DNA from 2 places in the Providencia sp. UF-183 genome. Region 2 is predicted to be linked to the other one. Evidence: predicted binding sites of a transcription regulator. Region 2 holds the regulator's gene; the other holds the start of a gene.

Region 1 (7,954 bases), on a different contig from region 2:
GTGCACAGGTTGATATAGGCGGTAATGAGAAGTATATCTCTGTATGTCGTAAGCATTATGCCGATGCGATAGAACAAGCAAAATTAATGGACTTAGGCACTATTCCTAAAAAGGGTATCGATTTTAATTAAGTTTAAAAATAGTCAGTAAGATAAACGATATAGTCCGAAGAGTTTGATGTGTTTGAATGAGTGGCTAAGTGCTTTAGTTCATCTAATATATGATTGTATTTTAATACCATTATATTATCGACAGAAACAATAAAGGCACCGCATTTGCGGTGCCTTTATTATTTAATTACCACTAAGAATTATTTTTTAGATGGTTTTTTTTCAGCAACTTTTTTAGGGGCTGCTTTTTTCTCAACAGCTTTCTTTTCTGTTTTCAGTTCAACAGATGGTGCACCTGCGTGCTCCACAAAATCACGACCATAATAGGAATCCAGTAATAACTGTTTAATTTCAGAGATTAATGGATAACGTGGGTTTGCCCCGGTACATTGGTCATCGAAAGCATCTTCAGACAGCTTATCTACACGCGCTAAGAAATCAGCTTCCGCAACACCTGTTTCACGGATGGATTTAGGAATACCTAAGTCAGCTTTAATTTCATCTAACCACGCTAATAACTTCTCAATTTTAACACCTGTACGGTCATCTGGATTTGTTAGACCGAGATGATCTGCAATCTCAGCATATTGACGACGCGCATGAGGACGGTCGTATTGGCTGAATGCAGTTTGTTTGGTTGGGTTATCGTTCGCATTGAAACGGATAACGTTACAGATTAATAGCGCATTTGCCAGACCATGAGGAATATGGAACTCAGAGCCAAGTTTGTGTGCCATTGAGTGACATACACCCAAGAAAGCGTTAGCAAAGGCAATACCCGCTAAGGTTGCACCATTGTGTACACGTTCCCGTGCTACTGGGTTTTTGGCACCTTCATGATAACTCGCTGGCAGATAATCTTTTAATAAGCTTAGTGCTTTCAATGCTTGACCATCGGTAAACTCATTGGCCAATACGGAAACATAAGCTTCTAATGCGTGGGTGACCGCATCTAAACCACCAAAAGCAGTTAATGATTTTGGCATGTTCATGACAAGGTTAGCATCGACAATTGCCATATTTGGCGTTAATGCATAGTCGGCTAATGGGTATTTTTGCCCTGTTTTATCATCGGTCACAACTGCAAATGGTGTGACTTCAGAACCTGTACCTGATGTGGTTGTGATAGCCACTAATTTTGCTTTCACGCCCATTTTAGGGAAACGGTGAATACGTTTACGGATATCCATAAAGCGTAATGCCAGTTCTTCAAAATGCGTTTCAGGGTGCTCGTACATAACCCACATGATTTTCGCCGCATCCATTGGGGAACCGCCACCTAATGCGATAATGACATCAGGTTGGAAAGCTTGCATTTGTGCCGCACCTTTGCGAACAACTGTTAACGTTGGGTCGGCTTCAACTTCAAAGAAAACATCAGTTTCAATATGGTGTTTTTTGAGAACATTAACAACTTCATCCACATAGCCATTATTAAATAAGTAGCCATCGGTGACGATAAATGCACGTTTTGCACCATCAGTCGCAATCTCTTCAAGGGCAATCGGTAAACAGCCACGGCGGAAGTAGATTGAATTTGGAAGTTTATGCCACAACATATTTTCAGCTCTCTTCGCTACAGTTTTGGTATTAATCAAATGTTTAGGACCAACGTTTTCGGAGATGGAGTTACCACCCCAAGAACCGCAGCCGAGCGTGAGAGAAGGGGCTAATTTAAAGTTATACAAGTCACCAATCCCACCTTGTGAAGCAGGGGTGTTGATCAGGATACGTGCTGTTTTCATTTTTTGACCGAAATAATTTACACGTACATGTTCATTATCTTGGTCTGTATATAAGCAAGAGGTGTGGCCAATACCGCCCATTTCAACCAATTGCTCCGCTTTTGCTACCGCATCTTCAAAGTTTTTGCCGCGGTACATCGCTAACAGTGGCGACAGTTTTTCATGGGCAAAAGGTTCAGACTCATCAATCAGTTTTACTTCACCAATTAAAATCTTGGTATTCATTGGTACCGTAATACCTGCCATTTCCGCAATTTTATGCGCAGGTTGCCCCACGATAGCGGCATTTAAGTTACCATTTTTTAAAATAATATCTTGAACGGCTTTGAGTTCTTTACCTTGCAGTAAATAACCGCCATGGTTTGCAAAACGTTCACGTACTTGGTTATAAATTTCATCGACAACAACAACAGACTGCTCAGATGCACAGATAACGCCGTTATCGAAGGTTTTGGACATTAAAATAGAAGCCACTGCGCGTTTAATATCGGCGGTTTCATCGATAACAACTGGGGTATTACCCGCACCCACACCAATGGCTGGTTTACCTGAGCTGTAAGCTGCTTTTACCATACCTGGGCCACCTGTCGCTAAGATCAGGTTAATATCAGGGTGGTGCATTAATGCATTGGATAATTCAACGGATGGGGAATCAATCCAGCCAATAATATCTTTTGGTGCGCCTGCTGCAATAGCGGCATTAAGAACAATTTCCGCTGCACGGTTAGTTGCCACTTTCGCACGTGGGTGCGGAGAGAAAATAATGGCATTACGTGTTTTTAAGCTAATCAGCGATTTAAAAATAGCTGTTGATGTTGGGTTTGTTGTTGGTACGATACCGCAGATAATCCCAATAGGTTCTGCAATCGTAATTGTACCAAATGTTGGGTCTTCAGATAGAACACCGCAGGTCTTTTCGTCTTTATATGCATTATAGATATATTCGGAAGCAAAGTGGTTTTTGATCACTTTATCTTCAATAATACCCATACCAGACTCTTCTACAGCGAGTTTTGCAAGAGGGATACGTGCATCAGCAGCAGCAAGGGCAGCAGCGCGGAAGATTTCATCTACTTTTTCTTGCGAAAAACTAGCGAATTCGCGTTGAGCTTTTTTGACACGAGCAACGAGTTCATTGAGTTCGGTAACGTTAGTTACGGACATATAGATTACTCCTGATAAATGTTAAACTTTTTAAGCCAATGAGCAATGTATCTATAAACAGGGTTAAAAAAGACTGCCTAAAAAAGAAAGTATAGATAATATTAATAATAACGTAGCTCATCATCGCCTATTGGCTTAAAAACCTTGTTAAAACGTGAATTATTGATGAATAGCTTATCAATAACTCGGTCTATCAGTTAAGGATAGATTAACAAAACAGAAATTAAATAAAGTGATCTAAATCACGAAAATAGCAAGCTGACACCTTTCAGCATGGTTGTTTTTGTACTGTTTGAAATAGTGTTGTTGGTGTATTAATTAACTTTCACATAAGTAAGCTAAATGCATCGAGATTGATAATAAAGCTAACAAAAAATGGGGTAAAAAGAGACATCTACAGAAAATAGTGCTTTGCTCAAGGAAATTTGTTACATCAGTGATAAAATTAAAAAAGATATCAATACATCTCTAACCAGAGTTATTTAAGGAATTGAATGAGTGAGTGCTGCATTACTTGATCTATCGGGCTACATTAAGTTTTTCATCGGTCTATTTGCGCTGGTAAACCCTGTGGGTATTTTACCCGTGTTTATCAGTATGACTAATTACCAGAGTAATGCTGGGAGAAATAAAACCAACACCATTGCGAATACTTCAGTTGCTATTATTTTATGTACTTCATTATTGATTGGTGACTCAATCCTACAGTTATTTGGGATCTCAATTGATTCGTTCCGTATTGCTGGGGGGATATTGATTGTTACCATTGCAATGTCAATGATAAGCGGAAAAATTGGTGAAGATAAACAGAATAAACAGGAAAAAACAGAAACAGCTGTTCGTGACAGCATAGGTGTTGTGCCTTTAGCATTGCCGCTAATGGCAGGGCCGGGGGCAATAAGTTCTTGTATTGTCTGGTCTTCAAGATGGCACGGTTGGCAGAATTTTTTAGGTTTAGCCCTCACCAGTATTTTCTTTGCTTTTTGTTGCTGGTTATTGTTTCGCTCCGCCTCATTATTAGTCCGCTATTTAGGGCAAACAGGGATCAACGTTGTCACGAGGATCATGGGGTTATTACTGATGTCCCTTGGCATCGAATTTATCGTCATTGGTGTCAAAGCACTTTTCCCAGGTTTACTCTAAGCCATTTCTTTCCAATGCCGCTGTTATGCATTTTTGCAAGTAGCGGCATTGAGATAATTACCACCTTCCCAATACAGCCTCAAAGTATCCAACAGCAGGATATGTCGTAAATCCACTTTTTTTGTCATAAACAATCAGCAATAGAAACAGTCTTATCTGTAATTTAATGTCGCATTTTTTGCTAAATCAGGGATAAAAAGTAAGGAATTGTGAGCTGCGTAAATTTATTCACTATTCTAATTGGTGTTTGTTAATGATATGTTTGGAAGAGTGAAGGGGGAATGTACTGCGCCACACAACGAAGAGTAATGTATTTTATTGAATTTAAAGGGTTTTATGTTATCTGTGCAAGGTTATTTTAAGATTGATATAAAATTTTTAACTAACAAATGTTAATTAGTTGTTTTGATTATTTGTATCTAAAGGATAAATTTGGCTATGTGTGGCTAGCTAAAGGGTTTAATTAATCACAGTGAAGGTTGCTAATCATGAGGGACAAAATGATAAGAACGGCAATAGGTTTGGGAGCTCTGTCATTATTTTTTGCATCATCCTATGTAAGCGCGAATTCAGCTAAGCCAGTACAGTCAATTGTCATTAACAACGGCTCAGAAGTCGCCTCCCTTGACCCCCACAAAGTGGAAGGGGTTCCTGAAAGTAATATCATTTTAAATTTGTTAGAAGGTTTGGTTTATACGGATGTCGATGGAAAAGTGACACCGGGTGTGGCAAAAAGCTGGGAAAACGATAATTACATAACTTGGGTTTTCACACTCAGAGATGATGCAAAATGGAGTGATGGAACGCCTGTCACCGCAGATGATTTTGTGTATAGTTGGCAACGGCTTGCGGATCCCACAACAGGTTCACCTTATTCAAGTTACCTACAAAATGCTTATATTTTAAATGCAGATGAGATCCTTGCAGGTAAAAAGCCTGTCAATGAACTTGGCGTAAAAGCCTTAGACTCCCATCATTTACAAGTCACACTCAGCCACCCAGTGCCTTATTTTGTCGATATGTTATCCCATACCGCCATGAAACCTGTTCACAAACAAACAGTTGAAAAATATGGTGATAAATGGACTCAACCACAAAATTTTGTGGGAAATGGGGCTTATTTACTGGATAAATGGGTGGTTAACGAGCGCATTGTTGTCAAACGTAACCCATTATATTGGAATAACGCGCAGAGCAAGATAGATCACGCGACGTTCCTCTCGATTTCATCAGAAGTCAGTGATATCAACCGCTATCGCAGTGGTGAAACCGATATCAGCAATTCCGCTATTCCGCCTGCGCTTTATCAAAAAATGAAACAAGAAAGGCCTAATGAACTATATGTAAGGCCTTATTTATGTACTTTTTATTATGAAATCAATAATAAACGCCCACCCTTTAATGACCCTCGAGTGAGGGAAGCGATTAAGTTAGGGTTAGATAGAGAAACCATTACAAATAAAATCATCAATCAAGGCCAAACAGTGGCTTATGGTTTTACGCCAACGTTTATTAATAATGGAAATTTTGTTCCGCCACAGTGGGCTAGTTTACCTGCTGAGCAGCGTTATCAACGGGCGAAGGCTCTGCTGGCTGAGGCAGGTTACACCAAAGAGAATCCCCTGAAATTTTCGTTGTTATACAACACGTCAGATCAAAATAAACAGCAAGCCATTGTTGCGGCGTCTATGTGGCAAAAAAATATTGGCGCTAAAGTTACATTGCAAAATCAGGAATGGAAAACGTCCTTACAAAGTCGCCATGAGGGGCAATACGACGTTGCAAGGGCAACTTGGTGTGCCGATTACAATGAACCAACGGCATTTTTAAATATGATGCTAACGGGTAATAGTAATAACACAGGTTTCTATTCAAACACTGCGTTTGATGCATTACTTGCACAAGCATTAACTGCGCCAAATGAACAAGCGCGTCATCAGATTTATCAACAAGCTGAAGCCTTGCTAGACAAGGACTCTGCGTTAGTTCCTGTCTATTATCGCGTCAGCGCTCGTATGGTAAAACCCACCGTTGGTGGATTTAAAGGTAAAGACCCCCTTGATTATACGGATATTAAGCGGTTATATATAAGTGAACCTAATAAATAATATCCAAATAATTATAAAAAGTGTTTATCTCAAAGATAAACCTGCATCAACACACAATCATAATAAATATGTATGGGAGTAACCGATAAGATGAGTAAATTAATCAATAAATCGATTATTGCACTTAGCGTGACAGCTGGGTTAGCGATGGGGTCAATAGCAACCAGTTTTGCTGCGACGGTTCCAGCAGGTGTTGAACTTGCTGAAAAACAAGTAATGGTGAGAAATAACGGCTCAGAACCACAATCTTTAGATCCACACAAAATTGAAGGGGTACCTGAATCTGCTTTAGCAAGGGATCTATTTGAAGGTATTACTATTGTTGGCCCAGACGGGGAAATTTTACCTGGCTCAGCAACCAGCTGGGAAAACAAAGATTTTACCGAATGGACCTTTAAAATTCGAGATGGCGCAAAATGGTCAAATGGTGACCCTGTCACGGCAGAAGATTTCGTTTACAGCTGGCAGCGCTTAGCGGACCCCGATACCGCATCGCCATATGCAAGTTATTTGCAGTATGCGCATATCAAAAATGTTGATGACATTATTGCTGGCAAGAAAAAACCAGAAGAGCTTGGCGTTAAAGCCCTTGATGACAAAACATTAGTGATTTCTCTCAGCGAAGCTGTGCCTTATATTCCTAAATTATTAGCGCACTCATCCATGTCGCCAGTGAACAAAAAAGTGATTGAAAAAAATGGTGCGAAATGGACACAACCACAAAACTTTGTTGGTAATGGTGCGTATAAACTGAAAGATTGGACGGTTAACGAGCGTATTGTACTAGAGCGTAGCCCAACTTATTGGGACAATGCGAATACCGTTATTGACCAAGTGACTTTCCTGCCAATTTCCTCTGAAGTGACTGATGTAAACCGCTATCGAAGTGGTGAAATTGATATGACGTACAGTAACTTACCGATTGAGCAATTTAAAAGCTTACAACAAAATATGCCCAATGAGCTACGCGTAAGTCCTTATCTGTGTATTTACTACTATGAAATTAATAATGAAAAACCGCCATTTAACGACCCGCGAGTTCGTGAAGCGTTAAAACTGTCGATGGACAGAGACACAATTACCTATAAAGTGAAAGCGCAGGGGGATATCCCCGCTTATGGCTTTACTCCACCATTCACCAGCGGTATGAAAACTGAGAAACCAGATTGGTATGCCAATATGACTCAGGAACAGCGCAATGAAAAAGCCAAACAACTGTTAGAAGAAGCGGGTTATAACAAAGCAAACCCATTAAAATTCAACTTGTTATATAACACGTCAGACTTACATAAACGTATTGCGATTGCCGCGTCTTCTATGTGGAAGAAAAACATTGGCGCAGACGTTAAACTCGAAAACCAAGAGTGGAAAACATTCTTGGATAGCCGACATCAAGGTAACTATGATGTTGCCCGTGCAGGATGGTGCGCAGATTATAACGAACCTTCTTCATTCCTGAACATGCTGCTTTCTTACAGCAGTAATAATACCGTTCACTATAAAAACACGGACTTTGACGCTGTAATGAAGAAAACATTACAGGTGAAAACGGACGAAGAACGTGCAGCTTTATATCAACAAGCTGAAAAATTACTCGATAAAGACTCAGGAATTGTTCCGCTTTACTACTACGTTAATACCCGCTTGGTGAAACCGTATGTGGGTGGTTATAGCGGTAAAGACC
Region 2 (7,954 bases):
TTCACGGGCGCACATTATTTACCGTTTCGGTCGGTGGACAAGCTAAATATGCAGATGGCTTCGGGCCAAAGCCTGCGGACATTATCCATGTGCCTTTTAACGACCTTGATGCGGTTAAAGCAGTGATAGATGAGAATACCTGTGCGGTTGTTTTAGAGCCTGTACAAGGTGAGGGCGGTGTCACTGCGGCTACGTCAGAATTTCTGCAAGGTGTTCGTAAACTGTGTGATGAAAATAACGCCTTATTAATTTTCGATGAAGTGCAAAGTGGAATGGGGCGTACAGGTAAACTATTTTCATATATGCACTATGATGTGACACCCGATATTTTAACTACGGCAAAAGCATTGGGCGGTGGTTTTCCAATTAGTGCAATGATCACCACAGAAGAAATCGCGAAAACCATGGAAGTCGGTTCTCATGGGACGACTTATGGTGGTAACCCATTAGCTTGCGCGGTAGGTAATGCGGCATTTGATATTATTAATACTGAAGAAGTGTTAAAAGGTGTCGAAAAACGTCGCGAGCTATTCGTTGCTCATTTAAATAAGCTGAACGATAAATATGGCATTTTCTCCGAGATCAGAGGAATGGGGTTATTAATCGGCGCGGAGTTAGATGGCAAACTATTAAACCGTTCGAAAGATGTTTTGCAAGCCAGTGCTGTAGAAGGCTTAATGATGTTAAATGCAGGCACTAATGTACTGCGTTTTACGCCTTCACTGATTATTTCTGAAGAAGAAATCAACAGCGGTATGGCGAAATTAGAGACGGCGATCGGGAAGTTGCTGAAATAAGTGAAAGATAAGTTGCAGAATGATTTCTGCAACTTATTAAAAAATTGTTTTTTATAACGGCTATTGAGCTGGTAATGGCATTTTTTTCATCTTAGCTTGGTCCTCTAACCGTGCTTGTAATTGCTCTTCTGAGCTATTACTGGGTATTCCAGCAGCTAGGCATTGAACTTTATGTTCATGTGAATATTTATTTACTTTTTTATTCTTGGCTAAAGGGTATTTATTTTTTAGTTTCTCTTTTTTTTGAGCTGTTTTTTTCTCATTAACCTTAGTGTCTGGTGTAAGGTTATTAGCCTCATTATCGGAACTGTAACCAGAAGATAATGAAGTGAGACTAATAGAGGTCATCATTTTCTCTTTATTAGCAAGTATTTCCCTTAGTGCTTTAATTTCATGATCTTTTATATCATTTTTAAGCTTTAATTCATGGAACATACTTGTTGAATTAATTTTGTTTTTAACTAACTCATCTATTAGATTATATAATGAATTATTTTCAAATATTAAATTATCAATATTTTCATTGTTTTTTGTGTTTTCTACTTCCGATTTTTTTTCAAATACATCATCAAAATCAAAGTTGTGAGATTCATCATGGTATATAGGCGTATTGTCTTCATCGTAAGTAACTAAAAATTCGCTCATTATTGGTTTTTTTATAGCTAAAATGTTTTTTTCTAGAGCACTTTTATCCAATGTAATATTGTGAATTTTATTTTTTATGTCTTTTAGTTCACCAGTTAGTAAATTTTTTACTGTCGTTTGCATGTTAATTAAACTTTCCAATTTTTCATTCTTTTCTTCCATGTTAATCTCTTTTGATACTTCTTCTTCTAATGAAGAAAGGTATTTACTTTCTTTTTTTAAGTGTGAAATTCCTCTTATTTTTGACTCATATCTTATGGATGATTTCAGATCATCAATTTCGTTTTTTAGCTCTTCTTGTTTATTTGTTAATTTTTCATTTCTGTCTAATAAATCTTGGTAATGTTTAAGGTAGCCTATTGTTTCATTTTGCTTTTCGATGATTTCATCTGTAGCGGGATTTTCACTAAAAAAACTATTCTTATCTAACAAGTTATTAATGGATTTTTCTATTTTATTTGTTAAATCTTTGATGAATTGTGGGATCTTAAAAGATTTTTCTATTAGCTTATTTTCGAGGGTGGATATTGTTTTTTTGTTTGAGTTTAATGTATGGAATAAATTTAATTCTTTTTCCTGTGATTCATTTTCTGTTAGGTTTATGTGAAACTTTGATTCCACATCTTTTTTGTTAAAACGAAAAGATGAGAATGGGTTATTTACTTTTATATTTTTAATTTTTTGTATAATAGTGGGTGTTTCTCTTGTAGCTCCAGTTGATGAAATTTCTTTGTATAGTGAGCTAGTTGTGGTATTGTTCTGGGGATTAGTTTTCATAGTCATATCCTATATTAATACTAAAAAGTAATTTATTAATTAAATATTCATGCTTAATATTGAAATTATTAACCTATTCAATATGTTGGTTTTATCTTATGACATTGTTATGTTGATAAGATGTAATTAATCATTGACTTAATGATGGTTTTAAATGAAAAAAGAAAACACTTTATTGAATGATTTATTTTTTTAATTCGTTCAATAAATTATCATTAATGTGAATTTGTTTTTGTATTTCAAAGATATTATCTTTAAGTGAATTCATTTCCATAATTAGTCTTTTTTCTTTTTTAATGCTATTGCTTATTTTTATTAAGTCAGAGTTTTTAATTGAAGTGACATTCCTATTTAAGTGAGGTTTTCGTTCTTTATGGTCTAATGGCGTAGATTTGTTAGATAGTTTGTAATGTTGCTTGATATATTGTGTTCTTAATGCTGATGTTTTTGTTTGTAATATATTCCCCTTAAAATCAAAAGTGCTTTTAGGTAGAGGGGTTGATTTAGAATGCTCTTGAATATTGTCAGCAACTCTATAGTGTACATATGTAATTTTTTTTTGAGAAAAAGGCGTTGTTTTTTGTTTAACTTGCTCTAATGGGGAATTAACATTAATAATTTCTTTTGTGTTTCTTTGAATTATTAAGGGGATTTTAGTACCGTTTTTATTTTCTAGTTGCCTAGGTGGATGATAGTTTTTTATGATTTCATCCTTTATTTCTGGAGTGTTGATATTAACCCCTGGAATTTTAACGTACCGATATAAAAAATTGGCATATCCATGCATTTCTTCATCAGCGCGATTGAAATTTTCAAAAATTGTCTGATTTTCTTTTATTAGCGAATTGGCATCTTGCTCATTATAAAAAGTAGATGCATAAAACTTATATAATCGACCTTTCAGTTGATCAACTTTATACTTAAATTCGTCAGAGTGTAATAATTTAGTATCCTTTATACTTTCTGAATCACTTTCATAAGCTGAGTCAATGCTTTCTAGGCTACAAGCATGTGATGGTTTAGATTGCCGCTGAGTGGATAATGGTTCTTTTCTCGATGAAGCAGTAACAGTAAAGATTTTCTTTATAAAATCATCGGAATTACTAATGTTTTTAAAAATATCGGAATGACCTGACAAATTGCTAAGTGTAATTTTCATAAATATAACCCTACTTAATATTATAATTATTATTTTATAGAGAGCTAAATAGAGAAAATATAAAGAAACGATACTCATTAAAAAATGATATATAAAATAATCGTATTTTGGGAAAATAGCGTTATATCGATGATACAACGCTATTTGAAAGTGTGCGCCCCACCAAGGGAGTGAGGCGAAAGGTTAATTATCGTGTACCGTAAACAACAATGGTTTTACCATGCGCAGAGATTAAGTTTTGATCTTCCAGCATTTTCAAAATACGGCCGACAGTTTCACGGGAACAACCAACGATTTGGCCAATTTCCTGACGGGTGATTTTGATTTGCATCCCGTCTGGATGCGTCATGGCATCAGGTTGTTTGGCTAGATTCAGTAACGTTTGTGCAATACGGCCAGTTACGTCTAAGAAGGCGAGGTTGCCCACTTTTTCTGACGTGGTTTGCAGGCGGCTTGCCATTTGCGCAGAGAGGCGCATTAAGATATCAGGGTTAACCTGAATCAATTGACGGAATTTTTTGTAAGAAATTTCAGCAACTTCGCAGGCGATTTTTGCTCTAACCCACGCAGTACGTTCTTGCCCTTCTTCAAATAATCCAAGCTCACCAATGAAATCCCCCTGATTCAGGTAGGAGAGGATCATTTCTTTGCCTTCTTCATCTTTGATTAAAACAGCCACTGAACCTTTAACGATGTAGTAAAGGGTTTCTGCTTTCTCACCCTGATGGATCAGTGTGCTCTTGGATGGATACTTATGAATATGGCAGTGTGACAAAAACCATTCAAGAGTAGGGTCTGTTTGTGGCTTGCCGAGAACCATTAGCGTTATCCTCTGTATGTTATTGCAGCCATCCGGAAAGCGTACCAGAAAGGCTGGCTTTAAAGTCACTAGCTTAGCATATTAATTTGTCTTATATACCCTAAATAACAGGAAGAGCAACATTGCATCAACCGCTTTTCATGGTTAGGGTAAACAAACTGATATCAACACTATAATATAATCAAATACAACGTTGAGTTTTGATCTTAATCCTATCAACTAAGTATTGTTTGTAGCATATCCAATACAGAAAGTCTTCCCTGTATCGCTTCAGCAGAATAAAGCTGATATAACATTCATTATATCTATGGAACAATGTAGCCTTTAAATCGATTTCATTTCAAGGGGAATAAAATGGAAGCAAGAGTTAAATGGGTAGAAGGACTCTCTTTTTTAGGTGAGTCAGCGTCAGGCCACCAAGTGATGATGGACGGTAACGCAGGCGATAAAGCACCAAGCCCAATGGAGATGGTATTAATGGCTGCGGGTGGCTGTAGCGCAATTGACGTGGTATCCATCTTACAAAAAGGCCGTAATGATATTACCGACTGTGAAGTGAAATTAACCTCTCAGCGCCGTGAAGAGGCGCCACGTTATTTCGTTAAAATCCATCTGCATTTTATTGTAACAGGGAATGAATTAACGGATAAAGCCGTTGAACGTGCCGTTCAACTTTCGGCTGAAAAATATTGTTCGGTCGCGTTGATGTTGGAAAAAACTGTCGAAGTGACCCATAGCTTTGAAATAAAAAATTAAAAATAAATTTAATTATTATTAATATATTTGAATTTAAAGATGCTTATCTTAATTATTGGTAAGCATCTTGTTTAATAATTAAAAAACAATTTAGCTATGTTTCTGGCTAATGAGTTTTTCGACTATTGGCGTCATAATTAATTCCATCGCGAGACCTAATTTCCCGCCAGGCACGACAATAGTATTCATCGCAGAGATAAAAGAGCCTGATATCATTGATAGCAGGTAGGGAAAATCGATCTGCTCAAGCCCACGAAAACGAATAACAATAAAACTTTCATCCTGTGAAGGAATGGCTTTCGCTGAAAACGGGTTTGAGGTATCCACAGTCGGTACGCGTTGGAAGTTAATGTGGGTACGAGAAAATTGCGGCGTGATGTAGTTAATGTAATCCCCCATCGAACGTACCACTGAATCCATTACCGCTTCTCGGGAGTGCCCGCGCTCAGTGGTGTCACGGATAAGCTTTTGTATCCACTCTAAGTTCACGATAGGCACAACACCGACAAGTAAATCAACATGTTGCGCAACATTGTGCTCAGGTGTCACTATCCCACCGTGTAAGCCTTCATAAAACAGCACATCCGTTTTTTCTGGCAACGATTCCCAAGGGGTGAATGTACCCGGTTGTAAACCATAAGGCACGGCTTCGTCGTAGGTGTGTAGGTATTTTCGTGATTTTCCACAGCCCGTTTTGGCGTAATCCACCAGTGTTTGCTCAAGTAGCGCAAAGTCATTGGCTTCTGGGCCAAAATAACTAATATGGCGGCCTTGTTCTCTGGCTTTACGGATTGCCATATCCATTTCAGGACGCGTATAGCGATGAAAGCTGTCACCTTCTAGCGTAGCAGATTGGATATTTAATTGATGGAATATTTTACGGAATGCTTGGCTAGTTGAGGTCGTGCCAGCACCGCTTGAACCAGTGATGGCAATAATCGGGTGTTTTTTGGACATAGCGGACTCCCTGTGTTGCGCTTATGGCCACTATTTCAGAAACAGCGAACGAAGCGGGTTAGCGGGCTTTAGGCATGAAATTAACGGATTCATGCAATTCTGACCAGACTAGCACAATTTCGCCAGAAACTAACTGCCGTTTCACATCGTTCACTTTATCTTGCAGACTTTTTTCTTGGGCGCCGTAGTCGGTGCCCTCGCGTAACACATAGCTTTCAATCAGATTATCCAGTGTTTCAGGCGCAAGCTCTCGCCAAGGAATAATCATTCTTTTTCCTTATTTAAATAAGGAGTTAGCCATTGTGGAATCCGGGTTTCTAGCCACATTTGAGGCTTTCTTAATGTCCCACTCACAAAGCCCACGTGGCCACCGTGTTCAGTCATTTGATATTCCACGTTTTTAGGTAAATGGGATAAATCAGGAACGACTTCAGGTGCCATAAAAGGATCATCTTTGGCATGAATGATTAACGTTGGTTTCGTAATATAGGCAAGCTTAGGGAGGGCGCTACATTTCTGATAATAATCCGTTGCATCATCAAAGCCATGAATACGAGCGGTGATAACATCATCAAATTCACGAATACGTTTCAGTTGTTTTAGCTGTAACAAATTTAATGGCAAGGAACCGGGGTAGCGAACCAGTTTACGAGTCGCATTACGCTTTAAGCCATTGAGTAGATAGCGTTGATAAAATTGGGAAATCCCTTTTTCCATACGCAATGAACAGGCTTCCAACATTAATGGGGCGGAGACCACAACGCCTGCATCTACATCGGCATTTTGACCGCTTTCAGCGAGATAACACGCTAACATATTGCCACCAAGGGAATAACCGACAGCGGCTGTTGGTGCATCACCAAAAGTTTGTTTTAGCCAGCGTAAGAAATAACGAGCATCATTGGTTTCACCTGAGTGATAGATACGCTGTTGGCGATTGGGCTCGCCGCTGCAACCCCGAAAATGCATAATCACACCTAACCAGCCTTGGTTTTGTGCACTTTCTAGCATACCGTGAGCATAGGGGCTTTTGAAATTGCCTTCTAAGCCATGAAAAATGACCAAACGCGGCTTATGTGCAGCGAGCTCAGGTTTTTCGCTCCAAGCAAGATCGATAAAATCGCCATCAGGCAATTCAAGTCTCTGCCAAAGAGGTTTAATTTTCGGTGTCCTGCGAAAAATTCTTGGCAATAACGTTTGGAGGTGTGGATTCTTAGCCCAACTTATCGGACGAAAGTTTTCTGACATAGCCTTATTTTATTTAATGGGGACTCTTGTGAGTCACATAACATACTGTTATTTTTTTGTGATGCAAGTAAACAAATTTGAGTTTGAGGATTAAAGTATAAATGACACTGGGGCTGATTTTTTCACTTTTTACATTTCTATTCATTGCAGCAGTCACACCCGGCCCTAACAATATGTTGCTGACTTCAAGTGCAGCAAACTATGGTTTTCGCCGTACTATCACATTATGCCTAGGGATCATGCTAGGTATGCAGTCCATACTTTACCTCTCTGCATTTGGGATTGCTGCGCTTTTACTGCTATATCCTGCTATTCATATCGTTTTAAAGATTGCAGGGAGTATTTACCTTTTATGGCTTGCGTGGAAAACCGCAACAGCAAATTATGCACCACTTAAGGAAAATAGCGAAGTGGCAAAAAGCGTGACTTGGTATCAGGGCGGTTTATTGCAGTTTTTAAACCCAAAAGCATGGATGATGGGTTTAGGGGCTGTTGGCGGGTTTAGCCTGCCCGGCGAGTTATTTACTCAATCTATAATTGTGATGAGTGTTGCTTTTGTGATTGTGAATTTGGTGGCAGGCCTTATTTGGATGGGGTTTGGTTCGCTAATTAGCTTGTTTCTTCGTAGCCGCCGTGCATGGTTTATCTTCAACTGGACGATGGGATTGCTGACGGCACTGTGCGTACCATTGATTTGGTTCGAATAATAGATTTATTAACTAAAACAATCTTGTTTTTCAGTTGATTGTTAGGTGGTTATGTAATTGAACAGGGAAGTTATATGGTAACTGTTTC

What was found. Region 2 encodes CRP, which controls carbon source genes, mostly activating them, when cyclic AMP is high. Its sites were predicted from a motif close to ATGTGANNNNNNTCACAT; they were not measured.
Region 1: a site for CRP is predicted at 3,250-3,267, ahead of adhE (bifunctional acetaldehyde-CoA/alcohol dehydrogenase). Genes of this name have one in related genera too.

The regions. Positions count from the first base shown of each region.
Region 1 is NZ_JBSICD010000007.1:45,209-53,162, reverse strand. It holds gene AC4IFT_RS08440 (thymidine kinase) at 1-131, shown strand, start outside; gene adhE (bifunctional acetaldehyde-CoA/alcohol dehydrogenase) at 311-3,019, opposite strand; gene AC4IFT_RS08430 (YchE family NAAT transporter) at 3,518-4,162, shown strand; gene AC4IFT_RS08425 (ABC transporter substrate-binding protein) at 4,663-6,270, shown strand; gene oppA (oligopeptide ABC transporter substrate-binding protein OppA) at 6,361-7,954, shown strand, end outside.
Region 2 is NZ_JBSICD010000017.1:84,068-92,021, forward strand. It holds gene AC4IFT_RS15765 (aspartate aminotransferase family protein) at 1-797, shown strand, start outside; gene AC4IFT_RS15770 (hypothetical protein) at 858-2,219, opposite strand; gene AC4IFT_RS15775 (hypothetical protein) at 2,404-3,378, opposite strand; gene crp (cAMP-activated global transcriptional regulator CRP) at 3,566-4,198, opposite strand; gene AC4IFT_RS15785 (OsmC family protein) at 4,553-4,954, shown strand; gene AC4IFT_RS15790 (phosphoribulokinase) at 5,045-5,911, opposite strand; gene AC4IFT_RS15795 (YheU family protein) at 5,970-6,179, opposite strand; gene AC4IFT_RS15800 (hydrolase) at 6,176-7,159, opposite strand; gene AC4IFT_RS15805 (LysE family translocator) at 7,261-7,866, shown strand; gene AC4IFT_RS15810 (hypothetical protein) at 7,941-7,954, shown strand, end outside.